3 regions of the Halomonas sp. I5-271120 genome follow, and region 2 is predicted to be linked to each of the others. Evidence: predicted binding sites of a transcription regulator. Region 2 holds the regulator's gene; each other region holds the start of a gene.

Region 1 (10,026 bases), 660 kb from region 2:
GTCCGGGGCCTTGTCGTTCACGGGGGCCATGAAGCACTGGGCGTGGCAAAACTGCGCTTGGCAAGACTGGGCTTGGCAAGACTGGGCTTGGCAAAAAGGCCTAGAGCCAGCCGCCGAGCTCCTGCCTGGCGATCGCCGTAAGCACATCGATATGCGCCTCGTCGGCGTTTAGGCAGGGCACATAGGTGAAGGTCTCGCCGCCGGCGGAGAGGAAGGCCTCGCGGATTTCCTGCTGCACTTCCTCGAGCGTCTCGACGCAGTCCGAGGCGAAGGCCGGCGAGATTACCGCGATGTGCTTTTTGCCCGCCCGGGCAAGCTCGGCCACCTTGTCAACGGTCGCCGGCCCGACCCATTTCTCGGGGCCGAACTTGGACTGGAAGGCGGTCACGATCTCATCGTCCGCCATCTCCAGATGTTCCTTCACCAGCCGCGTCGTCTTCTGGCATTGGCAATGGTAGGGATCGCCATCGAGCAGATAGCGCTCGGGCACCCCATGATAGGACGCCACCAGCACCTCGGGGCGGCCACCCTGATCGGCCTGGGCCCGGTCATAGGCCACCTGGATCGAGCCGCCCAGGGCCGCGATATAATCCGGCCGATCGAAGTAGGCCGGCACGGTACGCAGCGCCGGCTGCCACTTCAGCGTCATCAGGGTACGAAAGACCTCATCGTTGGCGGTGGCGGTAGTCGGCGAGCCGTATTGCGGGTAGAGCGGAAAGAACAGCAGCCGCTCGCAGCCCTGCTCATGCAGCCGGCGAATCACGCTGTCGGTCGAGGGGTTGCCATAGCGCATGCAGAAATCGACCACCACCTCATCGCCGAAGGCCGCCTCGAGGCGCTCGGCGACTTTTTCGGCCTGTTCGCGGGTAATGGTCAACAGCGGGCTCTCGTCGCGCTCGGTGTTCCAGATGCTTTGATAGGCCTTGCCGGAGATGAAGGGGCGGCGAGTCAGGATGATGCCCTGCAACAGCGGCTGCCACAGCCAACGGGAGTAATCGACCACCCGCTGATCGGAGAGAAACTCCGACAGATAGCGGCGCATCGACCAGTAGTCGGTGGCATCCGGGGTGCCCAGGTTGGCCAATACCACGCCCACCTTCTTGCGCGGCACCGGCGGATGATCGGCGCCGGCATGAGCAAGGCGCCCTTCGCCGGGCTGTTCGAGGGTGGCGGTGGGCGAACGGGGACTGGCTGCGGACATCGTGGAATCCTTGTGACGTAACCGACTGATGGATCGACAGCTTATCAAAGGGATGCCATCGAGAAGAATGCAGTTATACTATCATCCATATTTGTATAACTTCAGGTCAATATATGTCTAAGCCGCTGATCCTGGTGCTGGGTGATCAGCTCAGTCCGTCGCTGGCGAGTCTTCAAGACCTGCCGGACAGCGCCGTGGTGGCGCTTTGCGAGGTCGACGAAGAAGGTCGCTACGTGCCCCACCACCCGCAGAAGATCGCGATGATGTTCGCCGCCATGCGCCACTTCGCCATCGAACTCGAGGCATCGGGCGTACAGGTGCATTACAGCACTCTTGACGATGACGACAATTGCCAGCAGCTGCTCGCCGAGGCCGAGCGAGTGGCCGCCCTCCATGGCTGCGACGAGATCCGCGTGGTCCGCCCCGGTGAGTGGCGGCTGCATGCGGCCATTCAGGCTCGCGCAACTGCGGGTCAGTCCCTCGCCAATGCGAGTGGCGAAGGTGAAAGGGGCGAAAGTGGCGAAAGTGGCGAAAGACAGCATACCGCCCTGCCCTGGCGGCTAATCGAAGACGACCGCTTCTTGACCACACCAGCGGACTTCAACGCCTGGGCCCGGGGCCGCAAGACCTATCGCCTCGAACACTTCTACCGGCATCTTCGCAAGCGCAGCGGGCTGTTGATGGAAGACGGCCAGCCCGCCGGCGGCCAGTGGAACTTCGATCACGATAACCGCGAGCCGCTGCCCGAGCATCTCGCCTTTCCCGCGCCGCCGACCCATGAACACGACGCCACCACCAAGGCGGCACTGGAGCTGGTGGCCTCGCGGTTCGGGGAGCATTTCGGCTCTCTCGACACATTTCACTGGCCGGTGACCAGGACACAGGCACTTGCCGAACTTGAGCATTTCCTCAACGCCTGCCTGCCGGACTTCGGCCGCTATCAGGACGCGCTGAGTGACCAGGCGCCCTTCCTCTTCCACTCACGGCTGTCGGCGGCGCTGAACCTGGGTCTGCTGTCGCCCGTCGAGGTCTGTCAGTCCGCCGAGGTCGAGTATCGCGAAGGGCGTGCGCCACTCAACTCGGTGGAGGGCTTCATCCGCCAGATTCTTGGTTGGCGAGAATATGTGCGAGGGCTCTACTGGACGCGCATGCCCGACTACAAGCGCAGCAACGGCCTAGGCGCCAAGCGTGACTTGCCGGCCTTTTTCTGGACCGGCGACACCGAGATGCGCTGCCTCAAGCGGGCCATCGAGATGACCCGCGATCACGCCTATGCCCACCACATTCAGCGGCTGATGGTCACGGGTAACTTCGCCCTCCTCTGCGGGGTCAAGCCGGAAGCCCTCTGCGACTGGTATCTGGCGGTGTATGCCGATGCCTGTGAATGGGTCGAGCTGCCCAACACCCTGGGCATGGTGCTGCATGCTGACGGCGGCCTGATGGGCTCCAAGCCCTACTGCGCCTCGGGCAAATACATCGATCGCATGGGCGATCACTGCAAGCACTGTCGCTATGACCCAAAACACGTCACCGGCACTCATGCCTGCCCCTTCAATAGCCTCTATTGGAATTTCATCGAAGCGCACCGCGACGTCCTGGCCGACAACCCGCGCATGAAGCTGATCTATAGCTCACTTGGCCGCATGAAAGACGAGAAGCGTGAGGCCATGCGCCAGCAGGCCGACGCCTTCCTGGCGCGCCTGGACACGGCGCCCGCCTATGGGCGAGGCCAGCACCTGGCAGGCTATCGTGACGCCGATAGCTCAGCCCCCACCACCTCCCAGGAGCCTTCCTGATGTCCCCAACCGCCCCGTCACCCCGCCATGCCGTCTCCCCCGTGACGCTCTTTCACGACGGCCATTGCCCCTTCTGCCAGCGCGAAGTCGCCTGGCTCGAGCGGCATCCGCGCCGCGAACGCGTCAGGCTGGTCGATATCCAGGCCGATGACTTCGATGCGGCCGCTTGGGGGCGCTCCTTCGACGCCATGATGGGCCGCCTTCACCTCGCTGATGCCAAGGGCGCCTGGTTCGTGGGCATGGATGCCAGCCGGGCACTGTATGCCGTGCTGGGCTATCGGCGGCTGGTAGGACTGACGATGCTGCCGGGCCTGGCCTGGTGTTTCGACCGCGGCTATGCGTTCTTCGCCCGCTATCGGGTCAGGCTGGGTAACTGGTGGCAAGCAAGGCAACGCCGGCAAGAGAAGGCCTGACGGGATAAGGGCTTGAGAGAGAGCGCTTTAGTGGGAAAGCCTGCCCATGGAAGTGAGGCTTGATGGCACGGACTAATAGTATGGCCTGATAGTACGGCTTGATAGTGCGGGATAACCCGCCACCGGTGGCATGAACGCTCGTTCAAGGAGCGAGGGTGGCAAGTCGTAATAGTGGCAAGTCAATGAAGCCGGCGATATGCCGGAAGTGCTGATTGAGTCGTGGTCTGAAGCGCGCGGTGTGAGGCGCACAGTATGAAGCGGAAGCTCGGCAAAGGGCATGATCCACACCGATGATGCGGTGCCCAACCATGGCGCCTAGAAGACCAGCGGCATACGCGAGCTGAGCGCATCGTGGTAGTGGGCGTCACGGCCGATCACCTCGTCGTGGGCCACATACTGCACCAGATAGGCCCGGTGGACGCCGACCCGCTTGAGTTCCAGATAGATATCATCGAGGGCGCGAAAGAGCATCGGCTTGCCGCGCTGGGTCAGCAGATGACGCGCGCCCTCGATATCTTCCAGTTCCACTTGATAGAAGCGGCTGCCGGCGTGGCTGATGACGCGAATTTCGAAGTTGTCGTGTCGCTTGGCGAAAGCCTTGAAGTCTTTAAGTTCCATGCTGTCCTCCTGGATCGCAGGCTGGTGGCCGGACTCGATGACAGCCTGCCATGAGGCCCGGTAGTGGCGGCTCTGAATATAACGGGACCCGATAGGCTGGCTCCAGATATACCTAGGGCACAGTTTGGCTGTGCCCCATGACGGCAATATGACATGTCGCCCTCACCGTTGTGACCCTGGCCGCTACGCCATGTTCCACTCAAACAGCACTTCCGCCACCACGTCAGCCAGCACTGACGCCATCAGTGATAATCCGCCATCACTGATAGTCGGCAGGATCAATGGCCTTGCCAAGGGAGTTGCGGTCGACCCAGTTGCCGGCCTTGGTTTCCTTGTAGCGGAACACCACCTTGTCGCCGACCGCGACCGGGATCTCGGAATCCTCAGTCTGATAGCTGAAGGTCTCGCCATCGACCACTAGTCGGTAGCGATACAGATCGGGCATGCCGAGCCATTCCTTGAAGGGCCCTTCGCGCTCGACTTCCTGAAGTTCGCCGCGTCCCTCGAGTTTTGGGGTCCGCTTGCGGTTGCCGCGTCGAAATCCGCCTGCCATAAGCTATCCTCGTTCCACTGACTGATTCATCTGACTGGTTCATTAAACTGGTTCATGGGACCAAGCCGGGCATTATACGGCGGCCCATTGCAGTCTCAACCATGATCCCCGCGCCGTGGCAGGTGCGACTATTCGCCGAAGTGCTGACCGTAGCTATCCGGCGCCAGGTCCTCAAAGCGGGTGTACTTGCCGATGAAGGCCATGTGCACCGTGCCGATGGGACCGTTACGCTGCTTGCCAATGATCAACTCGGCCAGTCCCTGGTTATCGGGGTTGTCCGGGTTGTAGACCTCATCGCGATAAACGAAGGCGATGACGTCAGCGTCCTGCTCGATGGCCCCGGACTCGCGCAGATCCGACATCACCGGGCGCTTGTTGGGACGCTGCTCCAGGGAGCGGTTGAGCTGAGATAGCGACACTACCGGGCAGCCAAACTCCTTGGCGAGCCCCTTCAGGGAGCGCGAAATCTCGGAAATCTCGCCGGTGCGGTTCTCGGAAAAACCGGGAATCTGCATCAACTGAAGGTAATCGATCATCACCAGGCCGATATTGCCGTGCTCGCGCACCACCCGGCGGATGCGCGAGCGCATCTCGTTGGGAGACAGCGCGGCGGTATCGTCGATAAATAGCTGCTTGTCTTTCAGCAGGTTGACCGCCGATGTCAGACGCGGCCAGTCCTCGTCCTCGAGCTGACCGGTGCGCACCCGAGTCTGGTCGATGCGGCCAAGCGACGACAGCATACGCAGCATCAGCGCCTCGGCGGGCATCTCCATGGAGAACACCATCACCGGCTTGTCGCTTGAGATCACGGCATGTTCGACCAGATTCATGGCGAAGGTGGTCTTGCCCATCGAGGGACGCCCGGCAATGATCACCAGGTCCGAGGGCTGCAGGCCCGAGGTCATGTCGTCGAGATCGCGAAAACCGGTCGACAGCCCGGTCATCTCGCCTTCCATGTTGAACATTTCATCGATGCGATCCACCGCCTTGGCGAGCAGGTCGCTCATGCCGATGGGGCCGCCGGTCTTGGGGCGATCCTCGCTGATCTGGAAGACCAGCCGCTCGGCCTCGTTGACCAGCTCATCGGCCGGTCGCCCCTGAGGCGCAAAGGCACTCTCGGCGACCTGGCTGGCCGCTTGAATCAGCTTGCGAAGCGTGGCCCGCTCGCGAACGATCTCGGCATAGGCGCGGATATTGCTCGCCGACGGGGTGTTACGGGCAAGCTCGGCCAGATAGGCGAGCCCGCCGACGGTATCCAGCTGATCGCGGTTCTCCAGCGCCTCTGACAGCGTCACCACATCCAACGGGTGCGAGCCCTCGGCCAGGCCTGCCATGGCATTGAAGATCAGTCGGTGCTCGTAGCGGTAGAAGTCGCCGGCCACCAGCTGCTCGGAGACCGCATCCCAGGCCGAGTTGTCCAGCATCAGACCGCCCAGGACGGACTGCTCGGCCTCCAGCGAATGGGGCGGCACCTTGAGCGCAGCAGTTTCCTGATCGAGCTCGACGGGTTCGTTCATGGAGTCGGGCACCTTCGGTGATTCGGTAAGCGGCGCTCATTCTACCCCATCCCTGCGACACACCCCATTCCTGACCGGGCTTCCTGGCAACGAAAAAACCCGCTGGCCATGAGGCACGCGGGAAGGATCGATACACCGAGCTGGCGACGAGGGCGGACGTCGCGACACGCCCGCCCTGTCGTTACCTGCAGTATGGTTGAGTTTTACATTAGAACCAGACTTCTGTTTGCACGCCAAAGCTCCACTGACCGCCGGTGAAGCCGTCTTTGCCGAAATCATCGGAAATATCGTCACCGGCGCTGTCGGTCGCCGTGTTCAGGACGTAATCGTTGAGCTCGTCGTCCCAGTCGGTGTAAGAAGCAAACACACGGATCTCGGGACGCTGCCAGAAGCCGCCCACCTGAGGCTTGAAGGTCGGAGCGATGGTGAACTTGCTCCAGTTGCCGCTGACCGCATTGCGAGACTTGTAGTCTTCGGGCTGCAAGTCCATGTACTGATAGCTGGCCTCGTACTGCATCTCGAAGTTCTCGGTCAGCTCATTGGCCAGACGCACGTTCACCCCTGACCACTGGTATTTATCTCCCGCATCGAAGCGATCTTCACTGGTTTCCGCGAACACGGAAGGCGCGACCCGCCAACGAGGTGCCAGATAGGTGGTGCCATAGACGGCCAGACGCGCCGCCGAGGCATCCTCGGTGAGGTCACCGTTGGTCCCCAGCGACTTCACTTCGGCCCCCAGGCCCTGACCATAAAGCAGCGCGGCCTTGAAGCTGCCCTCACCCAGGCCGAAGAAGCTGTCGCCATGGTAGGCCAGCATGGTGTGGATACCGCTGTCTGCCACCTGTGAGCCATTGCCCAGATCGCGGCTGTCGTTGTCGGCCGCCGACATGGCGTTGATCATCCACTGCACCTTGCCGAAGTAATTATTGGCGGTGAAGATCAGGTTATCGGTGTTGCCGGTCAGGTTGGGTGATGTGCTGTCGACGGGATACTCGCTGAAACTGCGGCCATAGAGTGAGAAGTTGGCCTTCCAGCTATCGCCAAGCTGTACGTCGTAGATACCGCCGCCGGTCCCCGACAGGAAGATGACATCGGAATCGATCCAGTGGATGTCGAAGTTATCGCGATCAAAGCGCTTGCCCGCCCAGATCGAAGCATTGGCGAAAGCGCCGGTAAAGCTCGGCAAATCGCTGAACTCGGCATAGACCTGGCGCACATTGAGACTGGATTCATCGGCGGTCCAGTCGTTACTGGTGGTCACTCCATCGGCGATCATGGTGCGGTAAAGAGCCTTGGCACCGTTGTCGTAGGTCTTGCGGTAGTTCAGAACCGACTCGACGTAGGTATCCGGTTCATTACCCAGTCGGCCCACATAGCCTCCTACACTGCCCGCAGGCGTCACGGTTGGGCCACCCGGAATACTCTTGCCATCGTCACCGACCAACAAGCCGGAGCGGGCATAGGCGTTGAAGGAGAAGCCTTCTTCACCGCTGGCTTGGCGGGCGACCTCATCCAGACGCTCCTGGCCGGCATCAACGGTCTCCTCGACCGAAGCAGCGCGGGCTTCGGCGGCATCGGCGCGTGCCTCGGCGGCGGCGACACGGGCTTCGAGATCGGCCAGGCGCTGTTCGATATCGCTTTGCTGGGCGCTGGCCAGGCCGCTCAGGGTGAAGCTGGCAACGGCTATAGCGGCGACGAGCGGGGTTCTCAGCATGGCTGCATTCATGGGGGCGAGTCCTTTTATGCTTGTTGTGTGTAACACCGGGGCTAGCAGTCTTTATCGATTAAGATGACCGGCGAGAACGGATATCGCCGATGTCATCGAATAGCCCCTGAACGACCCCTTCCGCAAAACAGGAGTCATCGTTCAAAGCAAAACTTAATCGTTTAAGCCCGCCCCCGCAAAAGGAAATCGACCCTGTTCCGACCAATGTCTAAACAAGATGGGGGAGCGCTATCAGTCGAACCGTCATCCGCAGTGGCAGTTCCATCAGGGGGTGAACTGCCCATATCGGGAAGGTCGAAGGACGAAAAGCGCGCACAAAAAAAGACACACAGGGAAATCCCCGTGTGTCTCTTCATGTCGTGCGTCACGTCATGCGCATCGAAGATGCAGCGTGACTCGCTCGGCGACGACTTACTCGGCGACGATTACCACGCGCACGCTGGATGCCACTTCGGCATGCAGCTGCAGGTCGATATCGTATTCGCCAGTCCGGCGAAGCGGACCTTCCGGCATGCGGACTTCGCTCTTGGCGAGGTCGATGCCGGCCTGGGCGATGGCTTCGGCCAGGTCGCGCGGACCGATGGAACCGAACAGCTTGCCGTCTTCGCCAGACTTGGCGACCAGCGAGAGCTCGATTTCGGCCAGCTGTGCAGCGCGGGCTTCGGCTTCGGCCTTGCGCTCGGCGGCCTGAGCTTCAAGCTCGGCACGCTGGGCTTGGAAGGCTTCCAGGTTTTCTTTGGTTGCCGGAACGGCCAAGCCGTAAGGCATCAGGTAGTTACGGCCGTAACCGGGCTTGACGGTGACCTTGTCACCCAGGCCGCCCAGCTTGCCAATGTTGTCGAGCAGAATGACTTCCATCTCGTGAACCTCTTGTCAGACGCTGCGGGCCAGACGCGTGCGGAAGTCCGCAAACGTATCGATCAGAGCCAACAGCAGCACAATCAGAATCGTGGGCCAAGTAGTGATCAGCAGTACGTAAAAGATCACCAACCAGAGCCCCTTCATCCCCTTGAGACCAATAATTCCGTGAATCAGCGCGATGCCCGAGATCAGCAGGGGTACCCAGGCAAGAATCGCCAGCCCCGGCAACGCCAGCAGCGAGCCGAGAATCCCCAGCACCACCAGGGTCACCAGCTCCCGCGGCGCCAGCCGCAAGGAATGAAACTCCTCGCGGAAGCCGCCGGGGTTATAGAGCCCGGATTGCCAGCCGCGCGCCATGGCCAGGCAGGCCACGGCGAGCAGCAGCACAATGATGCCGCTGACACCACCGACGATCAGGGTCGCGAGTGCCTCGGTGGAGATGCCCTGACGGGTCAACTCCTCCAGCATTCGCTGGGCCTCCGGCGAGCTCTGACTGAGCTGATCGAGCAGTGCCTGGCTGCCACCCGGTGGCAGAAAGACGCCCAGCTGGACCATGGCGGCTCCGGCTAGCGAGCCGCTGATCAGCGCCTCGGACCAGCGCAGGCGCTCTCTGAGCACCACGCCCATCAGAGTCACCAGCAGCAGGGTCGCCAGCGGGATCACATCTCCCTGAACCCACCACCATCCTGCAGGCAGGCCGGCAGCCAGGATCACCGGCAACGCCGATGCCATGCCCTGGCGCAGAGTGACCAAGCCAGCGATGGCGGCACTCATCCAGAACAACCAAGGCACCAGCCCTGCAAGCGCGGCCCCTCCGGCAGCGTAGGGCAGCCCCCGCATCATCCAGCGGGCAATCGACAGCATCACGCGAACGGCTTACTGGTGGCTATCGGAGTACGGCAGCAGAGCCAGGTAGCGCGCGCGCTTGATAGCGCTGGACAGCTGACGCTGGTAGCGTGCCTTGGTACCGGTGATGCGGCTCGGAACGATCTTGCCGGTCTCGGTGACGTAGGCCTTGAGAGTGTCCAGATCTTTATAGTCGATCTGCTTCACGCCTTCGGCGGTAAAACGGCAAAACTTACGGCGACGGAAAAAGCGTGCCATGTAAAATCCTCCTGGCGGTGCGTATCAGTTAGCTTCAGCGGTTTCGGTACGTTCGCGCGGCTTGTCTTCGCGACGCGGACGCTTTTCTTCCGCCGGCTTCATCATCGGTGAAGCTTCGGTGATGGCTTCCTTGCAACGCACGACCAGGCTACGGATGATCGCATCGTTGAAGCGGAAGATATTCTCGATTTCTTCGAGGGTCTCGCCGCTGCACTCGACGTTCATCAGCACGTAGTG
Region 2 (10,026 bases):
TGGCTGCGTGATCAGCCGACGGCGAGGCAATAACGCCCAGCGGCCTGATGACTCGACTTTAGTATAACGCCATCTGCCTGACTAACCACGCATGCACATCATTCGCCACTCTATTTGATGTCCTATTCGCCACACCATTCGCCACCTCAGGCATCGCCTCCTGCATGGCGGTTTGCATGGAGATTTGCATGGCGACTTACATGGAGAGAAACGCTGCGAAGGGAGCAGGCGGGTCAACGCATCGGGCAACAGGGCGGGTGGTCGACGTGACCTGCTATCGACGTGACCGGCGACCGGAGTGACCTGATATCGACGAGATCTACAGGTATTTGAACAGACGCTGCAGCTTGGCGAGATCGCCGCTGTCGCCGACCAGGCGCAGCTTGCCGGCCATCAGGCCCTCGCGGAAGGCGCGAGACGTCGGCTTACGCAGCACGCTGACGGCCGTGGCCAGATCCTCGAAGCGCAGTTCGAGATCAAGATCCACCGGCAGATTGGGCCCGGAGGTGATGCCGTCGGGAGTCATTCGGTAGTGGCGGGCAATCGAGAGATCCTCGGTGCCGATCCCCCAGTCCAGATGACCCAGCTCGGACAGGGCTTCACGAAAGCGTGGCTTGCGACGCCGGGCGCGCTTGAGCATCACGCTCAACAGCCAGAGCATCAAACGAAGCGTCATGGGCATGCCTCAGGGAAGGAAATTCATTCCACCGGCCGGACTGCGACCGGTGGAGCGCGTCACACAGGGAACGCGCGAGTGACGGCCACGCTTACTTGGTGACGGCGTCTTTCAGCGCCTTGCCGGGCTTGAACGCCACGGTCTTGCTGGCGGGGATGGTCAACGGCTGACCGGTCTGGGGGTTCTTGCCAGTGCGGGCGGCACGCTCGCGAACGGTGAAAGAGCCGAAGCCGATCAGGGACACATCCTGCCCCTTGGCGACACTGCCGGTAATTTCATCGAGGATAACGTTGAGTACCTGGCTGGCCTTGTCCTTGGATAGGTCGGCACGCTCGGCGATCGCCGAGGCGAGTTCTGGTTTGCGCATATAGCCCTCCTGGTGTGCGGTTCAAGGCGGCATCCGCCGCCTCAGATCGTTGTGAGGCCGGTTTCTGGTGGAGTCGCGGTGGTCGAGTCCAAGCCGGTATTGGCCAAGATGCCGAGGTGGTCGGAATCACCACGCCGGCAGCAACCAATCTAGATTAGCAATGCTGGGGCGACTCGTGCCAGTTCGACTTTCCGACGCACGCAGGCGCCTGTCAACGCAAAACCAATCATACGTCCGTTTTCGTCTTCTGCCCGAGCACTCCAATCACGCCCTTCCCCATCGATCCGCCAGTGGGCCGGCACCTGACGCGGCGGCAGCGCCACCACCGGCAGCAGCGGTGTCTTGACCAGTATCGGCCAGGGGCCATAAGCCACCGGCGTCGGGGTGCCGGTGAGGGTCGCCGCCAGCGCCTTGGCACCGGCCTGCAGGGGCTGCACGTACATGGCATTGACCCCATCGACGCAGGCCACGTCGCCCAGCGCATGGATGCCCGGCTGTGAGGTGGCCAGGTAGCGGTCGGTATGCACGCCCTCAGGGCCCACGGCCAGGCCAGCAGCCTCGGCGAGCGCCGTGCGCGGCGACAGGCCGGTAGCGACCAGCACCAGATCCGCCTCGAGCGACCGGCCATCGTCGAGGGTCAGCGCCAGCTGGTCGCCGTCCTCGCCAAGCGCCGCCAGGGTCCGGCCCGTCTCCAGCGCGATGCCGGCCTCCCGGAAGGCATCATTCAAGGCCGCCCCCAGCGTCTCGGGCAGCAGCCGCGCCAGCGGCGTGGGCTCAGGGGCGATCAGCGTCACGCCATGGCCGCCGGCGACCAGGTCATTGGCATACTCGCAACCCACCAGGCCGCTGCCGATGATCGCCACTCGCGCCGGGCGAGCGAGCCTCGCCAGCGCCGCGTGGAAGACGCGGTAGTCGTCGAGGTCATTGATCGCAAAGACCCTGGATGCCAGCGCGGGCGGAATCGCGAAGGGCGCCACCGGCGCGGCGCCGGTCGCCAACACCAGCTCGCCATAGGGCAACGTCTCGGCGCCGATCTCGAGGCACTTCGTCAGCGGGTCGATCGACGTGACCCGGGTGTGGGTGCGCACCACGGCGTCGAGGCCCTCGGCCAGCGAAAGCGCATCGCGGCTGGCCAGCCGCGACGGGGGCAGCCCCTTGGCGAAGCCGGTGGAGAGCATCGGCTTGGAGTAATCGTCACCGCTGTCGGCAGTGATCAGGGTGATCGGCCGCGCGGCGTCACGGGCACGCACCTGGCGGGCCAGCTGAATACCGGCCATGCCGGTGCCGAGGATGGTCAAGGGTGCAGTCATGGCGCTCCCGACGAGCAATAACGTGAACGCCGCATGGTACACTATGCGCCCCGATATTGGCCTGGAGGCGCCCGGTGCGCGATCGCCCGACATCTCCCTCTCTGAGCACCACCTGGCGCCGCTGGTACCCCGCTGCCGTGGCCCGGCCGACAATGAGCCCCGCCTGGTGGACCTGGATCGCCAGCCGCGACTCGCTGACGGCGAGGCTGATCGCTGCCGCCGACGGTCGTCCCTTCCGGGTGCGCCTGCTGGACCAGCGCATCGGCCGCCCCGGACACGACGAAGCCCGGGCACTGGGGCTCAGGCCCCGAGAGCGCGCCTGGCTGCGCGAGGTGGCGCTGTGCATCGAGGAGCAGCCCTGGGTAGTGGCTCGCTCGGTGGTGCCACTCGCTCGGCTCCACGGCCAGCGCCTGGATCGCCTCGGTGAGCGCTCGCTGGGCCACTGGCTGTTTCGTCAACCGGACCTCGAGCGCGGGCCGATTGAGGTCAGCCGAGCCGCAGCAGGCTTTCACGGCGGCCTCGGCCCATGGGGGCGACGCTCGGTGTTTCGCCACGGTCGCTTCGCGGTACTGGTTCAGGAGTTCTTCCTCGATACCATGAGCGATGAGCTGGGCTTGCCGCCACGCTGACCGGCCGCCGCGCCTAAACCATCGCAGCTAGCCCATGGCGTTAAATGAGTCGTGACGATAAATGGGCCATGGCATTAAATGAGCCGGCGCGATAAAAGAGTGCCCTGGCCCTGGAGAATGGGCGTAGCGGCAGGGCCTGAAGAGACAACCTGGAGACCAAGATGGATCACGTCGAGCGCCCCCGTGGCCTGGCTCGCCTGCCCGACTTTCTGGCACTGATGCGCCTCAATCGTCCCATCGGTACCTGGCTATTGATGTGGCCGACGCTCTGGGCGCTGTGGCTCGCCGCCGAGGGCCTGCCCACCCGCACCCTGCTGCTGATCTTCATCGCTGGGGTCTACCTGATGCGAGCCGCGGGCTGCGTGGTCAACGACTACGCCGACCGCCACCTGGATGGTCACGTCAAGCGCACCAAGGCACGGCCGCTGGCCACCGGGCGCATTGCGGAGCGCGAAGCCAAGATGCTGTTCGCGGCCCTCGTCGCCGCCTCCTTCGTGCTGGTGTGCTTCACCAACGGCCTGACCGTGCTGCTGTCGGTGGCCGCCGTGGCCCTGGCCGCGGTCTATCCCTTCATGAAACGCTATACGCACCTGCCCCAGGTCGTGCTGGGGGCGGCCTTCTCGATGGCCATTCCGATGGCCTTCTCGGCCGTGACCGGCGCGGTACCGCTGGAGGCCTGGCTCTTGTTCGCGGCCAACCTGTGCTGGACGGTGGCCTATGATACGCAATACGCGATGGTCGACCGGGACGATGACCTGAAGATCGGCATCAAGTCCACGGCGGTGCTGTTCGGGCGCGCCGATATCCTGATGATCGGGCTGCTGCAGCTCTTGACCCTTGGGTTGCTGGGACTGATCGGTACCCGCCTGGCACTAAGCGGCTTCTTCTGGCTGGGGCTTGGCGCCATGGCCGCGATCTTCGTCTATCAGTACACGCTGATTCGCGGCCGCGACCGGGATCGCTGCTTCCAAGCCTTCCTCAACAATCACTGGGCGGGGCTGGTCCTGTTCGCCGGCCTGGCCCTGTCGCTGTGGCCGGCGCCCTGAAGCAACTGCCGGACGAAAGGTGCGCCCCCTGAGGTCGGGGCCAAGAAAGGGGCGGAGCAAGAAGAGGGATACGCCCGGGTCAGAGCCCTTGATCTAAGCCCCTGATCAAGGGCCTTGGTGAGCCCCCTTGGTGAGAGCCGCCTGTCATGGCAATGTCATGTTAGCGTGGTGGAATCGTCATCATCTTGTCATTGTCCTTATCTTTGTAAGGCCAGGAGGCCAGCCAGATGAGCACCAAGACCGTCCTGATCGTCGATGACGAAGCCTCTATCCGCGAGATGATCGCCATCGCCCTGGAGATGGCCGACTATCAGGTCCTCGAGGCCGACAACGCCCAGACCGCGCATGCCATGGTCGTCGACCATCAACCCGACCTGCTGGTCCTTGACTGGATGATGCCGGGCATCAGCGGTATTGAGCTGGCCCGCCGCCTGAAGCGCGACGAAGCTACCGCCGAGCTGCCGATCATCCTGCTCACCGCCAAGGGCGAAGAAGACAACAAGATTCAGGGGCTCGAAGCCGGGGCGGATGACTACATCACCAAGCCCTTCTCGCCCCGCGAGCTGGTGGCCCGCCTCAAGGCGGTGCTGCGCCGCGCCACGCCCAAGGGCGTCGAGCAGGCGGTCGAGGTCGAGGGGCTGCTGCTCGACCCTGCCAGCCATCGCGTCAGCACCCACGGCGCTCCGCTGGATATCGGCCCCACCGAGTATCGCTTGCTACAGTTCTTCATGACCCACCAGGAGCGCGCCTATACGCGCAGTCAGCTGCTCGATCAGGTGTGGGGCGGCAACGTCTATGTCGAAGAACGCACCGTCGATGTGCACATCCGTCGCCTACGCAAGGCCCTCGGCGAGGCACACCAGCACCTGATTCAGACCGTGCGCGGCACGGGCTACCGCTTCTCTGCCAAGGGCTGAGCTACCTATGAGTCTCTGGGCCCTGGAATTCTGGCGCCTGGCCTGGCTGGCCGGCGTTCTGACCATGGCGGGCCTGATCTTCGACGCTCCAGGCCTGGGTCTGGCACTGGGGTTCGGGATCTATCTGCTCTTCCATCTGCGCCAGCTGCGCGCCCTGCATCGCTGGCTGACCCAGTCGCGACACGCTGACCCACCCGAGGCCAGCGGTATCTGGGGTGAGCTCTTCGATCGCCTGCACCATCACCAGAAGGCGCAGGCCAAGACCCAGCGACGCCTGCGTAACACCCTGCAACGCATTCAGGATTCCTCGGAGGCGATGAGCGACAGCGTGGTGATGCTCGACCGCCGTGGCGACCTGGAATGGTGGAACAGCGCCGCCGAAACCATGCTGGGGCTGAAGACTCATCAGGATCGTGGCCAGCACATCACCAACCTGATCCGCGCCCCGCGCTTCGTTGAGTACTTCGACAAGCGGGCCTACCGAGAGCCACTGACGCTGACCTCGCCGATCGACGATCGACGCGTCCTGCAGTTCCAGCTGACGCTATATGGCGACGATGAGCGCCTGCTGATGGCCCGCGACATCACTCGCCTGCATCGTCTGGAGCAGATGCGCCGCGACTTCGTGGCCAACGTCTCCCATGAGCTGCGCACCCCGCTCACGGTGCTGACCGGCTATCTGGAGACCTATGCCGACCATGCCGAGCTGATGCCGCCGCGCCTGGCCAGGAGCCTTGGCCAGATGCAGGACCAGGCCAAGCGCATGCAGAACCTGGTCGATGACCTGCTGATGCTGTCGCGCCTGGAGATCGACCAGCCCAATGCGCACAGCGAGCGCGTCTCCGTGCCGCCCCTGCTGGAAGCGATCCAGCACGACGCCGAATCCCTGTCGGGCGGCCGTCACCAGATCAGCCTCGACATCGAGTCGAATCAGGCACTGCGCGGTGACCCCAAGGAGCTGCGCAGCGCCATCTCCAACCTGGCCTTCAACGCCGTACGCTATAGCGGCGAGGGCTGTCATATCGTCCTGCGTTGGCGCGATCACCCGGCGGGCGCCGCCCTGGAAATCGAGGACAACGGCGAGGGCATCGACCCGGTGCATATCCCCCGCCTCACCGAGCGCTTCTACCGGGTCGACAAGGGTCGCAGCACGGCAACCGGCGGTACCGGCCTGGGACTGGCCATCGTCAAGCACGTACTGCTGCGCCACGACGCCCGCCTGGAAATCTCCTCCTACCCCGATCAGGGGTCAGTGTTTCGCTGCGTTTTCCCCAGCAAGCGCCTGGTCGAGGATCAAGCGGCCCACGCCTGACGCGACACCCCAGCTTTAGCCGCATTCACGACAGGCCCCATCCTCAAACGATAGCCATGGCAATAGTCGCCATGGCAAGAGTAGCTATGACAGTAGTCGCTCTGAGAACGAAAAAAGCCCCGCTAGCGGATAGCAGGGCTTTTTTCGTCACGGCCAGGCGAAATCAAGGAAAGAAGGCGAAACAAGGAAACCATGCACGCCGGGCCACACCATGGGGCTCAGCGGCGGGTCGCTACCGCCTCTCCTGAAGCGCCAAGCTCGCGATAGTGGCGATCCCACATCAGCACCGAGCCCGCCACGGCGCCGGGCAGCAGAAAGAGGTTGGCCAGCGGAATCCAGGTCAGCAACGTGACCCAGCCGCCGAAGGTCAGGGTCGGCCACCAGCGACGGCGCAGCCGGCGGCGCATATCGGCGAAGCTGACGGCGTTGTTGTCCATCGGGTAGTCCAGATAGGTGATCGCCATCACCCAGGCCGAGAACAGCAACCACAGCGGCGGCGCCAGCAGGTTGGCCACCGGCACCCAGCTCAGCACGAACAACAGCGCCATGCGCGGCACAATGTAGGCAAGCTTGACCAGCTCGCGGCCCAGGGCATCGACGCCGGTGCGCACCAGGCCACGCTCGTCCTGCGGAGGGCGGCCAGTCTGCTGCGCCTCGACCTTGGCCGCCAGAAAGCCATAGAAGGGAGCAGCGATCAGGTGCGTGACCAGGGTGAAACTGAAGAACACCACCAGCACCAGAGTCACCACGAAGAGCGGCCAGATCAGCCACTCGAGCCAATTAAGCCAGCCCGGGACCATCGTCATCCAGCCATCCAGCCAGCCGCCGAAATGGCTCAGTACGAACTGAAGCCCGGCGACATAGACCACCAGATTGACCAGCATCGGCAGAAACACATAGCGTCTCAGACCCGGACTGAAGACCAGCCGGGTTCCTCGGGTCAGCGCCGTCAGGGCGTTGAGCATCCTCTCGCGACTCCTTCTCTCGATATACAGGTCACTAGACGTGTACATCCTGGATAAAACAACGCCGCCGCACGAAGCGGCGGCGATTTCGGCTGCTTGATGCCGCCATGGCGGCTATCGTCACTTGCGCTGCTTGAGCGCTTCCTCGTCGAGGTCGTCCGGATTGATATGGCGGATATCCAGCCCTTTAACCAGGTAGATGACGTACTCGGCCAGGTTGTTGGCATGATCGCCGATGCGCTCCAGGGCGCGCAGCACCCACATCACGCTGAGCACCGAGGTGATGGAGCGCGGATCTTCCATCATGAAGGTCATCAGCGAGCGCATCGCGGTCGTGTATTCGCTGTCGACGGCCTCGTCTTCGTGGACCACCTTGAGCGCCAGATCGATATCGAAGCGGGCAAAACTGGTCAGCGAATCGCGCACCATGTTGCGTACGCGCTCGCTGATATGGCGCACCTCGACGAAGCCCTTCTTGCCATTGTCGGACTCACTCAGCGACAGAGCGTTGCGGGCGATCTTGGTGGCCTCATCACCGATCCGCTCAAGATCGGACACGGCACGGGTGACCGCCAGCACCAGGCGCAGGTCGGAAGCCGCCGGCTGACGCCGCGCCAGCACCCGTGTGCACTCCTCGTCGATCTTGATCTGCATATCGTTGACGGTCCGGTCCTGCTCGGAGACCTGCCTTGCTAGGCTCGAGTCGCCCTCGAGTAGGGCAATGACGGCATCCTGAACCTGTTTCTCGACCAGGCCACCCATGGCCATCAAGTGATTCTTGAGATCCTCGAGCTCATGATTGAACTGGCGGGAAATATGCTGGCTGTGGGTATCGCTGGTGATATCCATGGTGACACTCCTTGAGGACGCGCGGCATATCCTTGCGCCCGAGTTCGTATGCTTGGATCCGCGCGAGCCGCGGTACTGAAAGCCCTGTCACTGGCGAATGCGTCAGGGTGTCATAGCGTGCCTTGGGAGTATGACGCAACCAGGTTGCAATACGATGACGGTGAGCTCCCTGACCGTGGGTGGTGACGCCTGGGGCCGGCGTATATGATGACAGCGTCGGCCGCGCCCAGCGTGGGCCATCCTTGCCTTCATGTTACTACACCTTCGACAACAACAAGCCCACTGGAAACGCCGCCATGACCGATATAGATGACGTTCCCACGCCTCAGGGCCAACTGACCCTAAAACTGCTGGCCACCCGCCAGGACACCAACCTCTATGGCGACATTCCCGGCGGCTGGCTGGTCAGCCACATGGATCAGGCCGCCGAGCTGGCCGCGGGCCGCATCGCCCATGGCCGCACCGCTACGGTGGCCATCGAGGCCATGGACTTCCTGTGTCCGGTACGCGAGGGCTCGGTGGTCAATATCTTCACCGAACTCCGCGAAATCGGTCGCAGCTCGATCAAGATCAACGTCGAGGTATGGAGCCGTCCACCCCACGAGCGCAACCCCGATGAGCTTCACAAGGTGACCGAGGCGCGCTTCGTGATGGTGGCAATGGACGATAACGGCCGCATACGCGCCGTGCCCAACGGCCGTTGATCCACCACAGCGCCATTGAGCAACAGCCTCGCTTGATCAATATCGACAATGGATCAGCCGCTGACCAGTTCCCGCGTTTTCAGATAGGCAAACTCGCCGATATCGCTGAACGGCCGCACCAGCGACTGGAAGGCGCGGTAAGACTCGAGGATCTGCCGGGAGTCTTCGTCGGACTCGGTCTGTTTCGCCAGCACGTCCTGTGACGACGTATAAAGCGCCTTGATCACCTCGTCGGGGAACTGACGCAGCTTGACGCCATGATCCTCGACCAGCGTTTTCAGCGCCTCGGCATTGCGCAGCGTGAATTCGTCGATCATCGCCAGGTTGGCGGAACGCGCCGCTTCCATGACCACTACCTTGAGATCATCCGGCAGCGCCTGCCAGGCATCCAGATTGACAGTGCCCTCGAGAATCGCACTGGGCTCGTTCCAGGCCGAGGTGTAGTAGTAGTCGGCGACCTGATGCAGGCCGAAGGCCAGGTCGTTATAGGGCCCCACCCAGTCCGCGGCATCCAGCACACCGGTCTGCATCGAGGTGAAGATCTCGCTCCCCGGCATGTTGAGCGTGGTCACGCCGATGCCGTTCATGGCCTCGCCGGCAAGCCCCGGCAGGCGCAGCTTGAGCCCCTGCATGTCCTCCAGCGAATTGATTTCGCGCTTGAACCAGCCCGCCATCTGGGTGCCGGTGTTACCCACGGCGAAGGGCTTGAGGTTGTACTTGGCATAGAGCGCATCCCAAAGCGCTTGCCCTTCTCCCTGGTACAGCCAGGAGTTGGTTTCCTGGGCGGTCATGCCGAAGGGCACGGCGGTGAACATCTGCGCCGCCGGTACCTTGCCACGCCAGTAATAGGAGGCCGAGTGGCCCATCTGGGCAGTGCCCGACGAGACCGCATCGAACACTTCCAGCGCCGGGACCAGCTCGCCGGCCCCGTAGACGTCGACGCGCATGCGCCCGCCGGATAGCTGCTCGATGCGCTTGGCGAAATCGTTGGCGCCGGTCCCCAGGGCCGGGAAGTTCTTCGGCCAGGAGGTGACCATCTTCCAGGTAATGGTCTCCTGGGCGCTGGCGGTGTTGACGAAGGGCGCCGCGGCAATGCCGGCAGCGCCGGCGCCGAGGGCGGTAAGGAAGTGACGGCGGTGAAGGGGGCGTGACATGAAGAATGCGGCTCCGGTTAGCGGATTATCGGTATGGTGTTGCTGGTGTCCGCCACAAAGTATGCGCGAAGCCCGAATTGTCCGGCAAGCCCGCTGC
Region 3 (10,026 bases), 220 kb from region 2:
AGAACGACAACAAGTACGGCTGTCGTCATTCCCTGTCGGATGCCATCAAGCGCGGCCTCGACCACCTGCTAGCCGGGAAGCAGGCGCTGGTGGTGGGCTATGGCGATGTCGGCAAGGGCTCGGCGGCCTCGCTGCGCCAGGAAGGCATGATCGTCAAGATCGCGGAGATCGACCCGATCTGCGCCATGCAGGCCTGCATGGACGGCTTCGAAGTGGTATCGCCCTACCTCGAGGGGCATAACGGTGGCGCGGCCAGCATCGATGCGGCCCTGCTCGGCAAGATCGACCTGGTGGTCACCGCCACCGGCAACATCGACGCCTGCGATCCGTCGATGCTGAAGGCCCTCAAGAAGGGGGCGGTGGTGTGCAACATCGGCCACTTCGATAGCGAGATCGATACCGCCTACATGCGCCGCCAGTGGCATTGGGAAGAGATCAAGCCGCAGGTCCACAAGGTCTATCGTGACAGCGATCCGGGCGACTTCGACCCCGAGAGCGACGATTACCTGCTGCTGCTCGCCGAGGGCCGCTTGGTCAACCTGGGCAACGCCACCGGCCATCCGTCGCGGATCATGGATGGCTCCTTCGCCAACCAGGTGCTGGCGCAGATCCATCTTTTCGCGGGCCGTTTCGCCGACCTGCCGATAGACGAGCGCGCCGCCGCCCTGACACTTTCCGTGCTGCCTCGCCACCTGGACGAAGAGGTCGCCCGCTACATGGTCGAAGGTTTTGGCGGGGTGATCACGCGCATGACCCAGGCGCAGGCAGACTATCTGGGGCTTGACGCAGAGGGCCCCTTCAAGCCGGATAGCTATCGCTACTAGCCACGTTCGAGGGGCTCGTCTTCGCCGCAGGCGTCGTCGGCTGCCGGCCATTGATTCCCAGCCAAGGAGCGACCCAGATGACCACACCCGTGCATATCGTCGGCCCCCAATTCAGTAATTTCGTGCGCAGCGTTCAGCTGTGCTGCGAGGAGAAGGGCATTCCCTACAGCCTGGGTGCCGAGATCGAGGGCCGCCCGATGGCACTGCACTCATCCGAGCACTATGCCCTGCATCCTTTCGGCAAGGTGCCCATCCTGCTGCACGGTGACCGGCGCCTGATCGAGACGCCGAGCATCTGCCGTTATCTGGATGCGGCCTTCGAGGGGCCCGCCCTGCAGCCGGAGGCGACCTGGCAGCGGGCGCAAGTCGACCAGTGGACCGGGATGCTCGCCCTCTACGTGGATCAGGCCCTGGTACGTCGCTACCTGCTGGAATTCGTGTTTCCCAAGGGTGAGGGCGGGGCCGTCCGCGAGGATGCGGTGGCGGCGGTTCAACCGGAGGTGGTGCGTCTGCTTGGCTTGCTGGAGCAGCAGCTGGCCCAGGGCGACTACCTGGTCGGTGATGACTTTACGATCGCCGATGCCATTGCCGCGCCGATGCTCGACTATCTGGCCGGCATGCCTTCCGCTAAGGATTTCCTGGCCGAGACGCCTCGCCTGATGGCGTATATCGAGCGGCTACGGGCCAGGCCTGCTGCGGCCAGGGTGCTGGTGGCGCCGGACCTAGGGCGCACTGCCTAGTCGCCCCGCTTCAGGGTCATATCCAGGCGCTACCGGACTGTCACGGTATCGTCACCGCGGCGCCATGGAGGCGTCATGGCGAGGCCTCATTGTTGAGGGGCGTTCGAAGGAGGCCGCCCCATGACTACCCCGCCGATTGCCTTGACCGACTCCCGTACCCTGTTCATTTCTGACCTGCACATGGGCACGCCGGACTGTCAGGCCGCACTTCTCGATAGCCTGCTGCGCCGGGTGCGCCCCAGAAGGCTCTATCTGGTTGGTGACATCATTGACCTGATCGCCATGCGCAAACGCGCGGTGCTGCCCACCGCCCAACAGCGTCTGGTGGCGCGCGTGCTTCGCCTGGCCCGCGGTGGATGCGAGGTCATCTACATCCCCGGCAACCACGATGCCGCCCTGCGCCAGCTGTGTGGTCTCAAGCTCTACAACGTGCGCATCGAGCGGCGCATGATCCACGTCACGGCCGACAACCGGCGTCTGCTGGTCAGCCACGGTGACGAATTCGATACCCATGTGCGCATGGCGCCCTGGCTGATGGCGCTCGGCGATGGCATGCACCAGTTCGTGCTGTCGCTGAACCGCTGGTGCAATCACGGGCGCCGTCTGCTGGGGATGCCCTACTGGTCGCTGGCCGCTGCCTTGAAAAACCAGGTGGGTGCGGCGCGCCGCTACGTCGAGCAGTTCGAACAGGCGGCCCTGCATCAGGCCGCTCGAGAAGGCCTCGATGGCTATATCGGTGGTCATATCCACAAGGCCGGCTTCGCCACCGGTCCGGGCGTGCTGTACTGCAACGACGGAGATTGGGTCGAGCACTGCACGGCGCTGATGGAAGATGGCGAGGGCCGGCTCAGCCTGATCGACTGGCAAGGGCGGGTGATCGACCTGGAGCCGGCCGTTGAGCCGCGACCCATGGCAGAGGCGTCGTTGGCCGGGGCCTGATCACCCGGCGCTCTCTTCTGGGGCTGTTGCTACTGTCCATCTTGCTCCTGTCCATTGAACAGCCTTGTACGTTGCCGGGGGTGTGCTTCAATGGGGCAGGAGGTTTTCATGACCGTCACCGATCCCCCTGTGTCTCCCCTTATCGCCGTGCGCTCCTATCCGGATCGCGTGCTCAGCGACCGCCATGGCTATCACCAACTGCTGCTCGGGCTCGAAGGCGGGGTCGAGCTGGAAGTGGCCGGCCGTGGCCGCCGCGTCGAGCCCGGGGTGCTGGTGCCGATTCCCGCAGGGGAGACCCATTATTACCTGGCGCCGCGGGACAACCACACCCTGGTGGTCGACCTGCCGCAGGCCTGGTGTGAAACGCTCGCCCTGGGCATTGGGCTCGCGCCCGATGCGCGTCGCCTGCCTCCGGCGCTGATGGCAAGCGCTAGACAACTCGAGGAAGGTGATTCGACGGCCCTGGCCGCCTGGCTGAGCAGTGCGATGAGGGTGCCGGCGCACACGGCCGGCGAGCCGCGACTGCGTTTGCTGCGCCTGCTGCCCGAGATCGAGGCCGATCTGGCCCGGCGCTGGCGGGTCCGGGACTGGGCGGCCCGCTGTCACCTGGCCGAGGCGGCCTTTGCCCGCCAGTTTCATGCCCTGACTGGCCGCTCACCTCATGCCTGGCTGGTCGAGCGCCGCCTCGCCAAGGCCAAGACGCTGATGGCCGAGACCTCCGCCAGTATTACCGAGATCGCCCTGGCCTGCGGCTTTGGCGATACCGCCCACTTCTCACGCACCTTCCGCGAGCGACATGGCCTATCGCCGCGGGGCTGGCGGCAGGCTCAGCCCATCGCCACCAGCGCCAGCAAGCCTTCCAGATAGCGCGGCATCACCAGCGGGGCAATCAGGGTGCTGATCAGCACGGCAAGCGCCGCCTTTTCGGCCCGGCTGCCGAGCTCCATGGCCACCACCACCAGATTGGCGGCCAGCGGCACCACCCCGATCAGCAGCAGCGCCAGGGCCAGTTCCTCGTCGATGCCGATGGTTGCCTGCAGGGTCAGGACGGCACCGAGGCTGACCAGCGGCCAGAGCCCGAAGCGTACCGCCAGCGAGGCGCCGATAAAGCGCAGGTCCAGCTCGCTGAAGCTGACGCGTCCAAGGGTCATGCCGATGATCATCATGCCGAGCAGGGTGTAGGTGGGCGGGAAGACCTCGAATCCCTGCATCAGCGCTGCCGGAAGCGGCAGCGCCAGGCCGCTGACGATCAGCGCGGCGAGGAAGGCGTAAATCAGCGGCAGGCGCAGGATCTTGTGAAGGCTCTCGCGCACCGAGAAGCGCCCGCGGGCGCCGATATAGAAGCCCAGCGTGAATTCGAAGAGGTTCATGCCGAGCAGACAGAACAGATACTGGGTCACGCCATCCGGTGACAGCAGCACCATGGCCACCGGCAACCCAAAGTAGCCGGTGTTGGCGGTGCCGGCGGAGAAGGCCAGCAGCGAGCTTTCCTCGGCGGCGAAGAAGGGGCGGGCGAGTCGGCCGACGATCAGACACATCAGGCTGGCGGTGACGAAAACCCCCAGCGTCAGCAGCAGATAAGCCGGGGTGGGGCCGCCCAGCACCAGGCCGCGAAAGACCGTGACCGGGGCGATCACGTAGATCAGCAGGCTGGCAATCGGGCGTGGGTCGAGGGACAGCTGTCGGGCACAGATCACCCCGAGGCCAACGAAGGCCAGCAGCATCCACAGCGGAGCCAGCAGGGTGGCGCCAAGGTCGAGCTCCGCCATCGGCATCTCCTGATGTAAAACCCTCATCATGCCTGCCAGACGTTCGCCTGTCAGGCGTCTCGAATGGGGGGGCGCCTCACCGCTAAGAGACGCATCGCCTCATGAGTCACGTCCGCGGAAGATTCGGCCGGCGAGGGTCAGGATTCGACAAGTTCTCGGTGCTGGCTTCTGCAAGGCTAGAGGCCTGGTTGTCACCCTTCGTCACCCCGCCTTCAGGAGCGATGCCATGCCCGATGCCACGACCCCCGACACACGCGCCACCGCCATCGGTGCCACTACCGTGCTCAACTGGGCGCTGCTGGCGGCCCTGACCCAACTGGCCGGCCCGGTGCCGCCGTTTCTGCTCACGGCGCTGGCCTTTGCGGTGGCCTTCGTCTGCTTCGCCGTCTGGCTTACCCTGCGCGGCGAATCGCTTACCGTGTCAATGCGGCTGCCGCCGGCCGTCTGGGCACTGGGGGTTGGCGGTCTTTTCGGCTACCACGCCCTCTATTTCGTGGCCCAGCAGAACGCCCCGGCGGCCAATGCCGGCCTGATCAGCTATCTGTGGCCGCTGTTGATCGTGCTGTTCGTGGCGCTGTTACCGGGGGAACGCCTGAAGGCTGTGCATGTGATCGGCGCCCTGATGGGTTTTGCCGGTGCGGCCCTGCTGATCGGCGGCGATGTCTCGGGTGAGGGCTCTGTCCTTGGCTACGGGGCGGCGATCGCCTGTGCCTTCCTGTGGAGCGGCTATTCGGTGCTGTCCCGGGCCGTGCGCCAGGTGCCGACCGCGGCCGTGGGCGGTTTCTGCCTGGTCACCGCGGTGCTCGCCGCGCTTGGCCACCTGCTGTTCGAACCGTCTCGCTGGCCAGAGGGGCTGGGGTGGCTTGGGGTGCTCGGGCTCGGCCTGGGCCCGGTGGGTAGCGCTTTCTTCACCTGGGATCGGGGCGTCAAGCACGGCGACCTGCGCCTGCTGGGGCTGTTGTCCTACTTCACGCCGCTGCTCTCGACCCTGGTGCTGATCGCCTGCGGCTATGCCGAACCGAGCGGCTCGCTGACCCTGGCCGCTGGGCTGATTACCCTTGGTATGCTGATCGGCAGCGGCTGGCTGCGCTGGCCGTGGCGGCGAGGGGCTTCACGAACCCGGGATGCGTCCTGAGTGCGGTGTGTGGGCCTGAGTGTTAGGCCCACAGGTTATGCTTGGCCCGATTCTTATATGAATGAAATCGATACAGAGGGCGTGAAACTTTCATTAGTCGGGGCTTACGGGGGACGTCACAATGAGCGGATCACAAGGTCCGCCGATCATCACCGGGTGCCTACCGCGCCGGGTATGACCGAGGCCATGAACAAAATGACAGGCAGCGTCGCCGTTCAGGCGACCGATGAGGGTTGAGTCCATGAGTGCACACGAGCATCCGCTAGGCATCAGTTTCGAGTTCTTTCCGCCCAATACCGAGGCGGGCAAGGAAAAGCTGCTCGGCGTGCGCGATGCCCTGGCCGCTCGCAACCCGCGCTTCTTCTCGGTGACCTACGGCGCCGGCGGTTCGACTCAGGCCCGCACCACCCAGACCGTCAAGTCGGTGCGCGAGTCCGGCATCAACACCGCGCCGCACCTGTCCTGCATCGGCAGCGACAAGGGCGAACTGCGGGAGCTCTTGGCTCAGTACCGCGAGGATGACATCAATAGCCTGGTGGCGCTGCGCGGCGATTTGCCCTCGGGAATGGGCGGCATCGGCGAGTTGCGCTATGCCAACGAGTTGGTCGAGTTCATCCGTGAGGAAACCGGCAATCACTTCGAGATCGCCGTGGCCGCCTACCCGGAGAGCCATCCTCAGGCACCGAGCTTCGAACGCGATCTCGAGAACTTCGCGCGCAAGGTCAAGGCCGGCGCCAACCTCGCCATCACCCAGTACTTCTTCAACCCGGATGCCTACTTTCACTTCGTCGAGCGGGCACAGAAGCTGGGCGTCGAAACACCGATCATCCCCGGCATCATGCCGATCACCAACTACACCAAGCTGGCGCGCTTTTCGGACGCCTGTGGGGCGGACATACCGCGCTGGATTCGCAAGCAGCTCGAGGCCTACGGCGACGACAGTGAGAGCATCAAGGCCTTCGGCGAGGAAGTGGTTACCCGCCTCTGTGAGCGGCTGCTCGACGGCGGCGCGCCGGGCCTGCACTTCTATACCCTCAACCAGGCCCAGGCCTCACTAAACGTGTTGGATAACCTGAGGGCCTGATGGCGCCCTTGAAGAAGAGTGCTGAACCGGTCGCTTGATAGCACCGTTTAACGCCGACGCAACGCAACGGGGCCCCGCCATTGGCGAGGCCCCGTTGTGTTATCGGTGGAAAGAAACGTAGAAAGAAGCATGGACAGGCTCGTGCTTCAGAACCTGCTCGGGAACCTGAACCGCCCCGCTACCCTGATGGGGAACGGGGCGGTGTCAGGGGCTTGCTCAAGGGCTTGCTCAGGAGCTCGCCGTGGCGCCGTTGCCGCCGGCTCCCTTGCTGCGTTGCATCAGGAAGACGGCGGCGCCGATGGCGATGCCGGCCAGGTCGGTGATCAGGCCGCCATAGATCATGCATACGGCGCCGGCCAGCAGCACCAGACGAATCAGGCCGTTGATGTGGCCGAAGAACCAGGCCTGTACCGAGGCCGCCAGCAGCACGATGCCGAGGGTGGCGGTGACGCCGACCCGCAGGATCTGCATCCATGAGCCTTCCATCAGGATGCCCGGGCTGTAGAAGAACATGAAGGGCACGATGTAGGCGGCCAGACCGATCTTGAACGAGGTCACTGAGGTCTGCATGGCATTGGCGCCGGAAATGCCCGACGCCGCGTAGGAGGCCAGGGCCACCGGCGGAGTGATCGCCGACACGACCGCGAAGTAGAACACGAAGAAGTGCGCGATCAGCGGCTGGATGCCGATGTCGATCAGGCCCGGGGCCACCACCGACGCCGCGACCGCATAGGCCGCCGTGGTCGGCATGCCCATGCCCAGCAGGATCGAGATACACATGGCGAAGAACAGCGCCAGCAGCTGGCTGACGCCGGCCAGGCCGAGCAACAGCGAGGAGAAGCGCGCACCAACGCCGGTCAGCGAGATTACGCCGACGATGATGCCGGCACAGGCGCAGACGGCGATGATCTGGATGGCCATGGTGCTGGCCAGCTCCATCGCCTTGAGGATGGCGCGGATGCCCATCTTGTTCGGCGAAATCCAGCTCACCACGGCGGCCGAAGCGGTGGCCAGAGTGCCGGCACGGATCACCGAATAGCCCATGAACAGTGCGGCGATCAGGATGATGATCGGCGCGAACAGGTAGACCTGCTTGATCAGCTTGGAGAACAGCGGGATCTCGTCCTTGCGCATGCCGCGCATGCCCTTCTGGGCGGCCTCGAAGTCGACCATGAAGTAGACCGAGGCGAAGTACAGGATCGAGGGGATGATCGCGGCAATGGCGATCTCGGTATACGGAATCCCGGTAATCTCGGCCATGATGAAGGCGCCGGCGCCCATGATCGGCGGCATGATCTGGCCGCCGGTCGAGGCCGCGGCCTCGATGGCGCCAGCACTGCGTGCCGGGTAGCCGACCTTCTTCATCAGCGGGATGGTCAGCGAGCCGGTGGAGACCACGTTGCCGGCACTGGTGCCGTTGATCATGCCCATCAGGCCGGAGGCGAAGATCGCCACCTTGGCGGGGCCACCCCGGGCGCGCCCGGCGGCGGCGAAGGCGAAGTTGACGAAGTAATCACCGACCTTAGAGGCCTGCAGGAAGGCGGCGAAGATGATGAATAGGATGATATAGGTCGAGGACACCGCCGTGGTCGGACCAAGGATACCGGCGTCGGTATAGACCTGGCTGAAGAAGCGGCCCACGGAGAGCCCAGGATAGCCGAGAAAACCCGGCAGGTAGGGGCCGGCGAACACATAGGTGAGGAAGATCGCCGCAATGATGACAAGCGCTAGGCCGGCGACGCGGCGGGTCAGCTCGAGAATCAGCAGCGAGCCGGCGATGGCTGCAAAGGAAATGCCCATCGGGGCGAAAGGGGTGCCGGTCGACATGCGCAGCGGCGAGTTGTACATGACCAGTAAATAGCCGGCGCTGGCGATGGCGCAGATCATCAGCACCAGGTCCGGAGCGCTGATTCCGCTGCGGGCGTGGCGAGTGGCCCAGGACAGCAGGATGGCGGCACTGGTGGCCGCAATCAGCGGCAGGCCGAAGTGCCAGGCTTCGACCGCAGGGTCGATGCGCATGGCGCCGCCGGCCATGGTCTGCTGCATCAGCACGACCTGGACCAGCGCATAGACGGCCGGCAGCAGCAGGGCGTAGCCGAGGAACCTGAGGCCACGGTTGCTGGCCGGGGTGGTGTCGTCGGCGAAACGGGCGCCGGCGTAGAGACCGTAGCCAAGCACCAGGGCACCGCAGATGTGCACGATGCGGAACGACCAGGTCTCGAGCGGATAGATGTTCAGCGAGACCAGATGGAAGGTGGAGTAGAGAACGGCTGCAATACCGAACAGCCACCATTGCCAGCCGGTGAACAGGCGACGGTTGGACTCGATGACATCCTCGTCGACGCCTTGGGCGAGGGCCTCGGGGGTGGTATCCGAGGACGTGTTCGCCTCGGATGCCGGGCCCTTAGGTGATGACTTGCTCATGGGAGGTTCACCCTTGAGTGGAAGGTGGAATCCCGGCCCTGGCGACGGGGCCAGAGCCGGGAGGGTGGTGCGTGTCAGCGGATCACTTGATCAGCGACGGATCGATCTCGTAACCGTTTTCCTTGAACCAGCGCGCGGCACCCGGGTGGAACGGCAGCACCTTGTTCATGCCGACGTTTTCCGGAATGGTAGTCGCGGCGCTGCGGTGCACCGACATCATTTTGTCGTTGTTCTCCATGGTGATTTTGGTCGCTTCGTAGACCAGATCTTCCGGCAGGTCACAGCCGGCGATGGCGAAGTTCCACATGGAGACCGCGTTGGCGTCTTCTTCCAGCGTGGAATAGGTGCTGGCCGGGATGGTGAACGGGGATACCGGGAAGGCGGCGGCGGCCTGAGCCTGCTCGTCTTCGGTGAACTCGATGATGTTGACGTCGGTTTGCACCTCGAGCTGGCTGACGGCCGGGATCGGGATGCCGGCGGCGAAGGCGATGACGTCGACCAGGCCGTCCTGCAGCTGGCCACCCAGGTCATTCCAGCCGCCGTTGCGACGCTCGAAGTTCACGCCCAGTTCTTCGAGGATCTGCGGGAAGTAGGTGTCGGAGGTAGAGCCGGCCGGGCCGAAGCCGATGGTCGCACCGTCCGGAATCTCGTCGATCGAGGTGATGCCGGAGCTCGACAGGGTGGCGATCGAGAACGGCGTCTCGTACATCGGGAACATGGCGCAGACGTTGTCCATCTTCAGCCCCGGTGCCAGCGGGCTCTTGCCGTTCACTGCATCCGCGGCCGGGCCCATAGTGGTCAGGCCGAAGGCGATGTCGCCGCTGTGGACCAGCGCCAGGTTCTGGGTCGGGCCGCCGGTGATTTCGCCGCCGCCGGACAGGCCGAGTTGATCGGCGATCAGGTTGGCCCAGCCAGAGCCGTAGACGAAGTAGGTGCCGCCCTGACTGGCGGTGCCCACGGTGAAGTTATCCGGCCATTCGCTGCGGTCGGCCTGAGCGGCGCTGGCCATCATCAGGCCACCCAGCATCACGCCGGAGGCGAGTGCCAGGCGGCGGGCGGTATGACGCTTGTGGGTGAGCGTGGAAGCGGCCTTGGGAGTGTGCTTGATAGC

Evidence for each region. Region 2 encodes PhoB, which activates phosphate uptake and scavenging genes when phosphate is short. Its sites were predicted from a motif close to TGTCATANNNNTGTCANA; they were not measured.
Region 1: Q2K57_RS04550 (DUF6482 family protein) is a predicted target of PhoB. The motif match lies at 4,165-4,182, and genes of this name have one in related genera.
Region 3: Q2K57_RS08535 (UDP-2,3-diacylglucosamine diphosphatase) is a predicted target of PhoB. The motif match lies at 1,603-1,620, and genes of this name have one in related genera.

What each region holds. Positions count from the first base shown of each region.
Region 1 is NZ_CP130701.1:1,035,242-1,045,267, forward strand. It holds gene hemH (ferrochelatase) at 101-1,201, opposite strand; gene Q2K57_RS04540 (cryptochrome/photolyase family protein) at 1,315-2,997, shown strand; gene Q2K57_RS04545 (thiol-disulfide oxidoreductase DCC family protein) at 2,997-3,410, shown strand; gene Q2K57_RS04550 (DUF6482 family protein) at 3,726-4,028, opposite strand; gene Q2K57_RS04555 (hypothetical protein) at 4,288-4,581, opposite strand; gene dnaB (replicative DNA helicase) at 4,710-6,098, opposite strand; gene Q2K57_RS04565 (carbohydrate porin) at 6,307-7,824, opposite strand; gene rplI (50S ribosomal protein L9) at 8,236-8,682, opposite strand; gene Q2K57_RS04575 (hypothetical protein) at 8,698-9,549, opposite strand; gene rpsR (30S ribosomal protein S18) at 9,562-9,789, opposite strand; gene rpsF (30S ribosomal protein S6) at 9,814-10,026, opposite strand, start outside.
Region 2 is NZ_CP130701.1:1,695,088-1,705,113, reverse strand. It holds gene Q2K57_RS07610 (hypothetical protein) at 320-676, opposite strand; gene Q2K57_RS07605 (HU family DNA-binding protein) at 768-1,043, opposite strand; gene Q2K57_RS07600 (FAD-dependent oxidoreductase) at 1,193-2,353, opposite strand; gene Q2K57_RS07595 (chorismate lyase) at 2,428-2,982, shown strand; gene ubiA (4-hydroxybenzoate octaprenyltransferase) at 3,144-4,028, shown strand; gene phoB (phosphate regulon transcriptional regulator PhoB) at 4,256-4,945, shown strand; gene phoR (phosphate regulon sensor histidine kinase PhoR) at 4,953-6,257, shown strand; gene cysZ (sulfate transporter CysZ) at 6,476-7,222, opposite strand; gene phoU (phosphate signaling complex protein PhoU) at 7,343-8,071, opposite strand; gene Q2K57_RS07565 (acyl-CoA thioesterase) at 8,368-8,775, shown strand; gene Q2K57_RS07560 (TRAP transporter substrate-binding protein) at 8,829-9,929, opposite strand.
Region 3 is NZ_CP130701.1:1,914,348-1,924,373, forward strand. It holds gene ahcY (adenosylhomocysteinase) at 1-824, shown strand, start outside; gene Q2K57_RS08530 (glutathione S-transferase family protein) at 902-1,564, shown strand; gene Q2K57_RS08535 (UDP-2,3-diacylglucosamine diphosphatase) at 1,685-2,503, shown strand; gene Q2K57_RS08540 (AraC family transcriptional regulator) at 2,612-3,370, shown strand; gene Q2K57_RS08545 (AEC family transporter) at 3,331-4,272, opposite strand; gene Q2K57_RS08550 (DMT family transporter) at 4,499-5,407, shown strand; gene metF (methylenetetrahydrofolate reductase [NAD(P)H]) at 5,649-6,491, shown strand; gene Q2K57_RS08560 (TRAP transporter fused permease subunit) at 6,720-8,915, opposite strand; gene Q2K57_RS08565 (TAXI family TRAP transporter solute-binding subunit) at 8,998-9,942, opposite strand.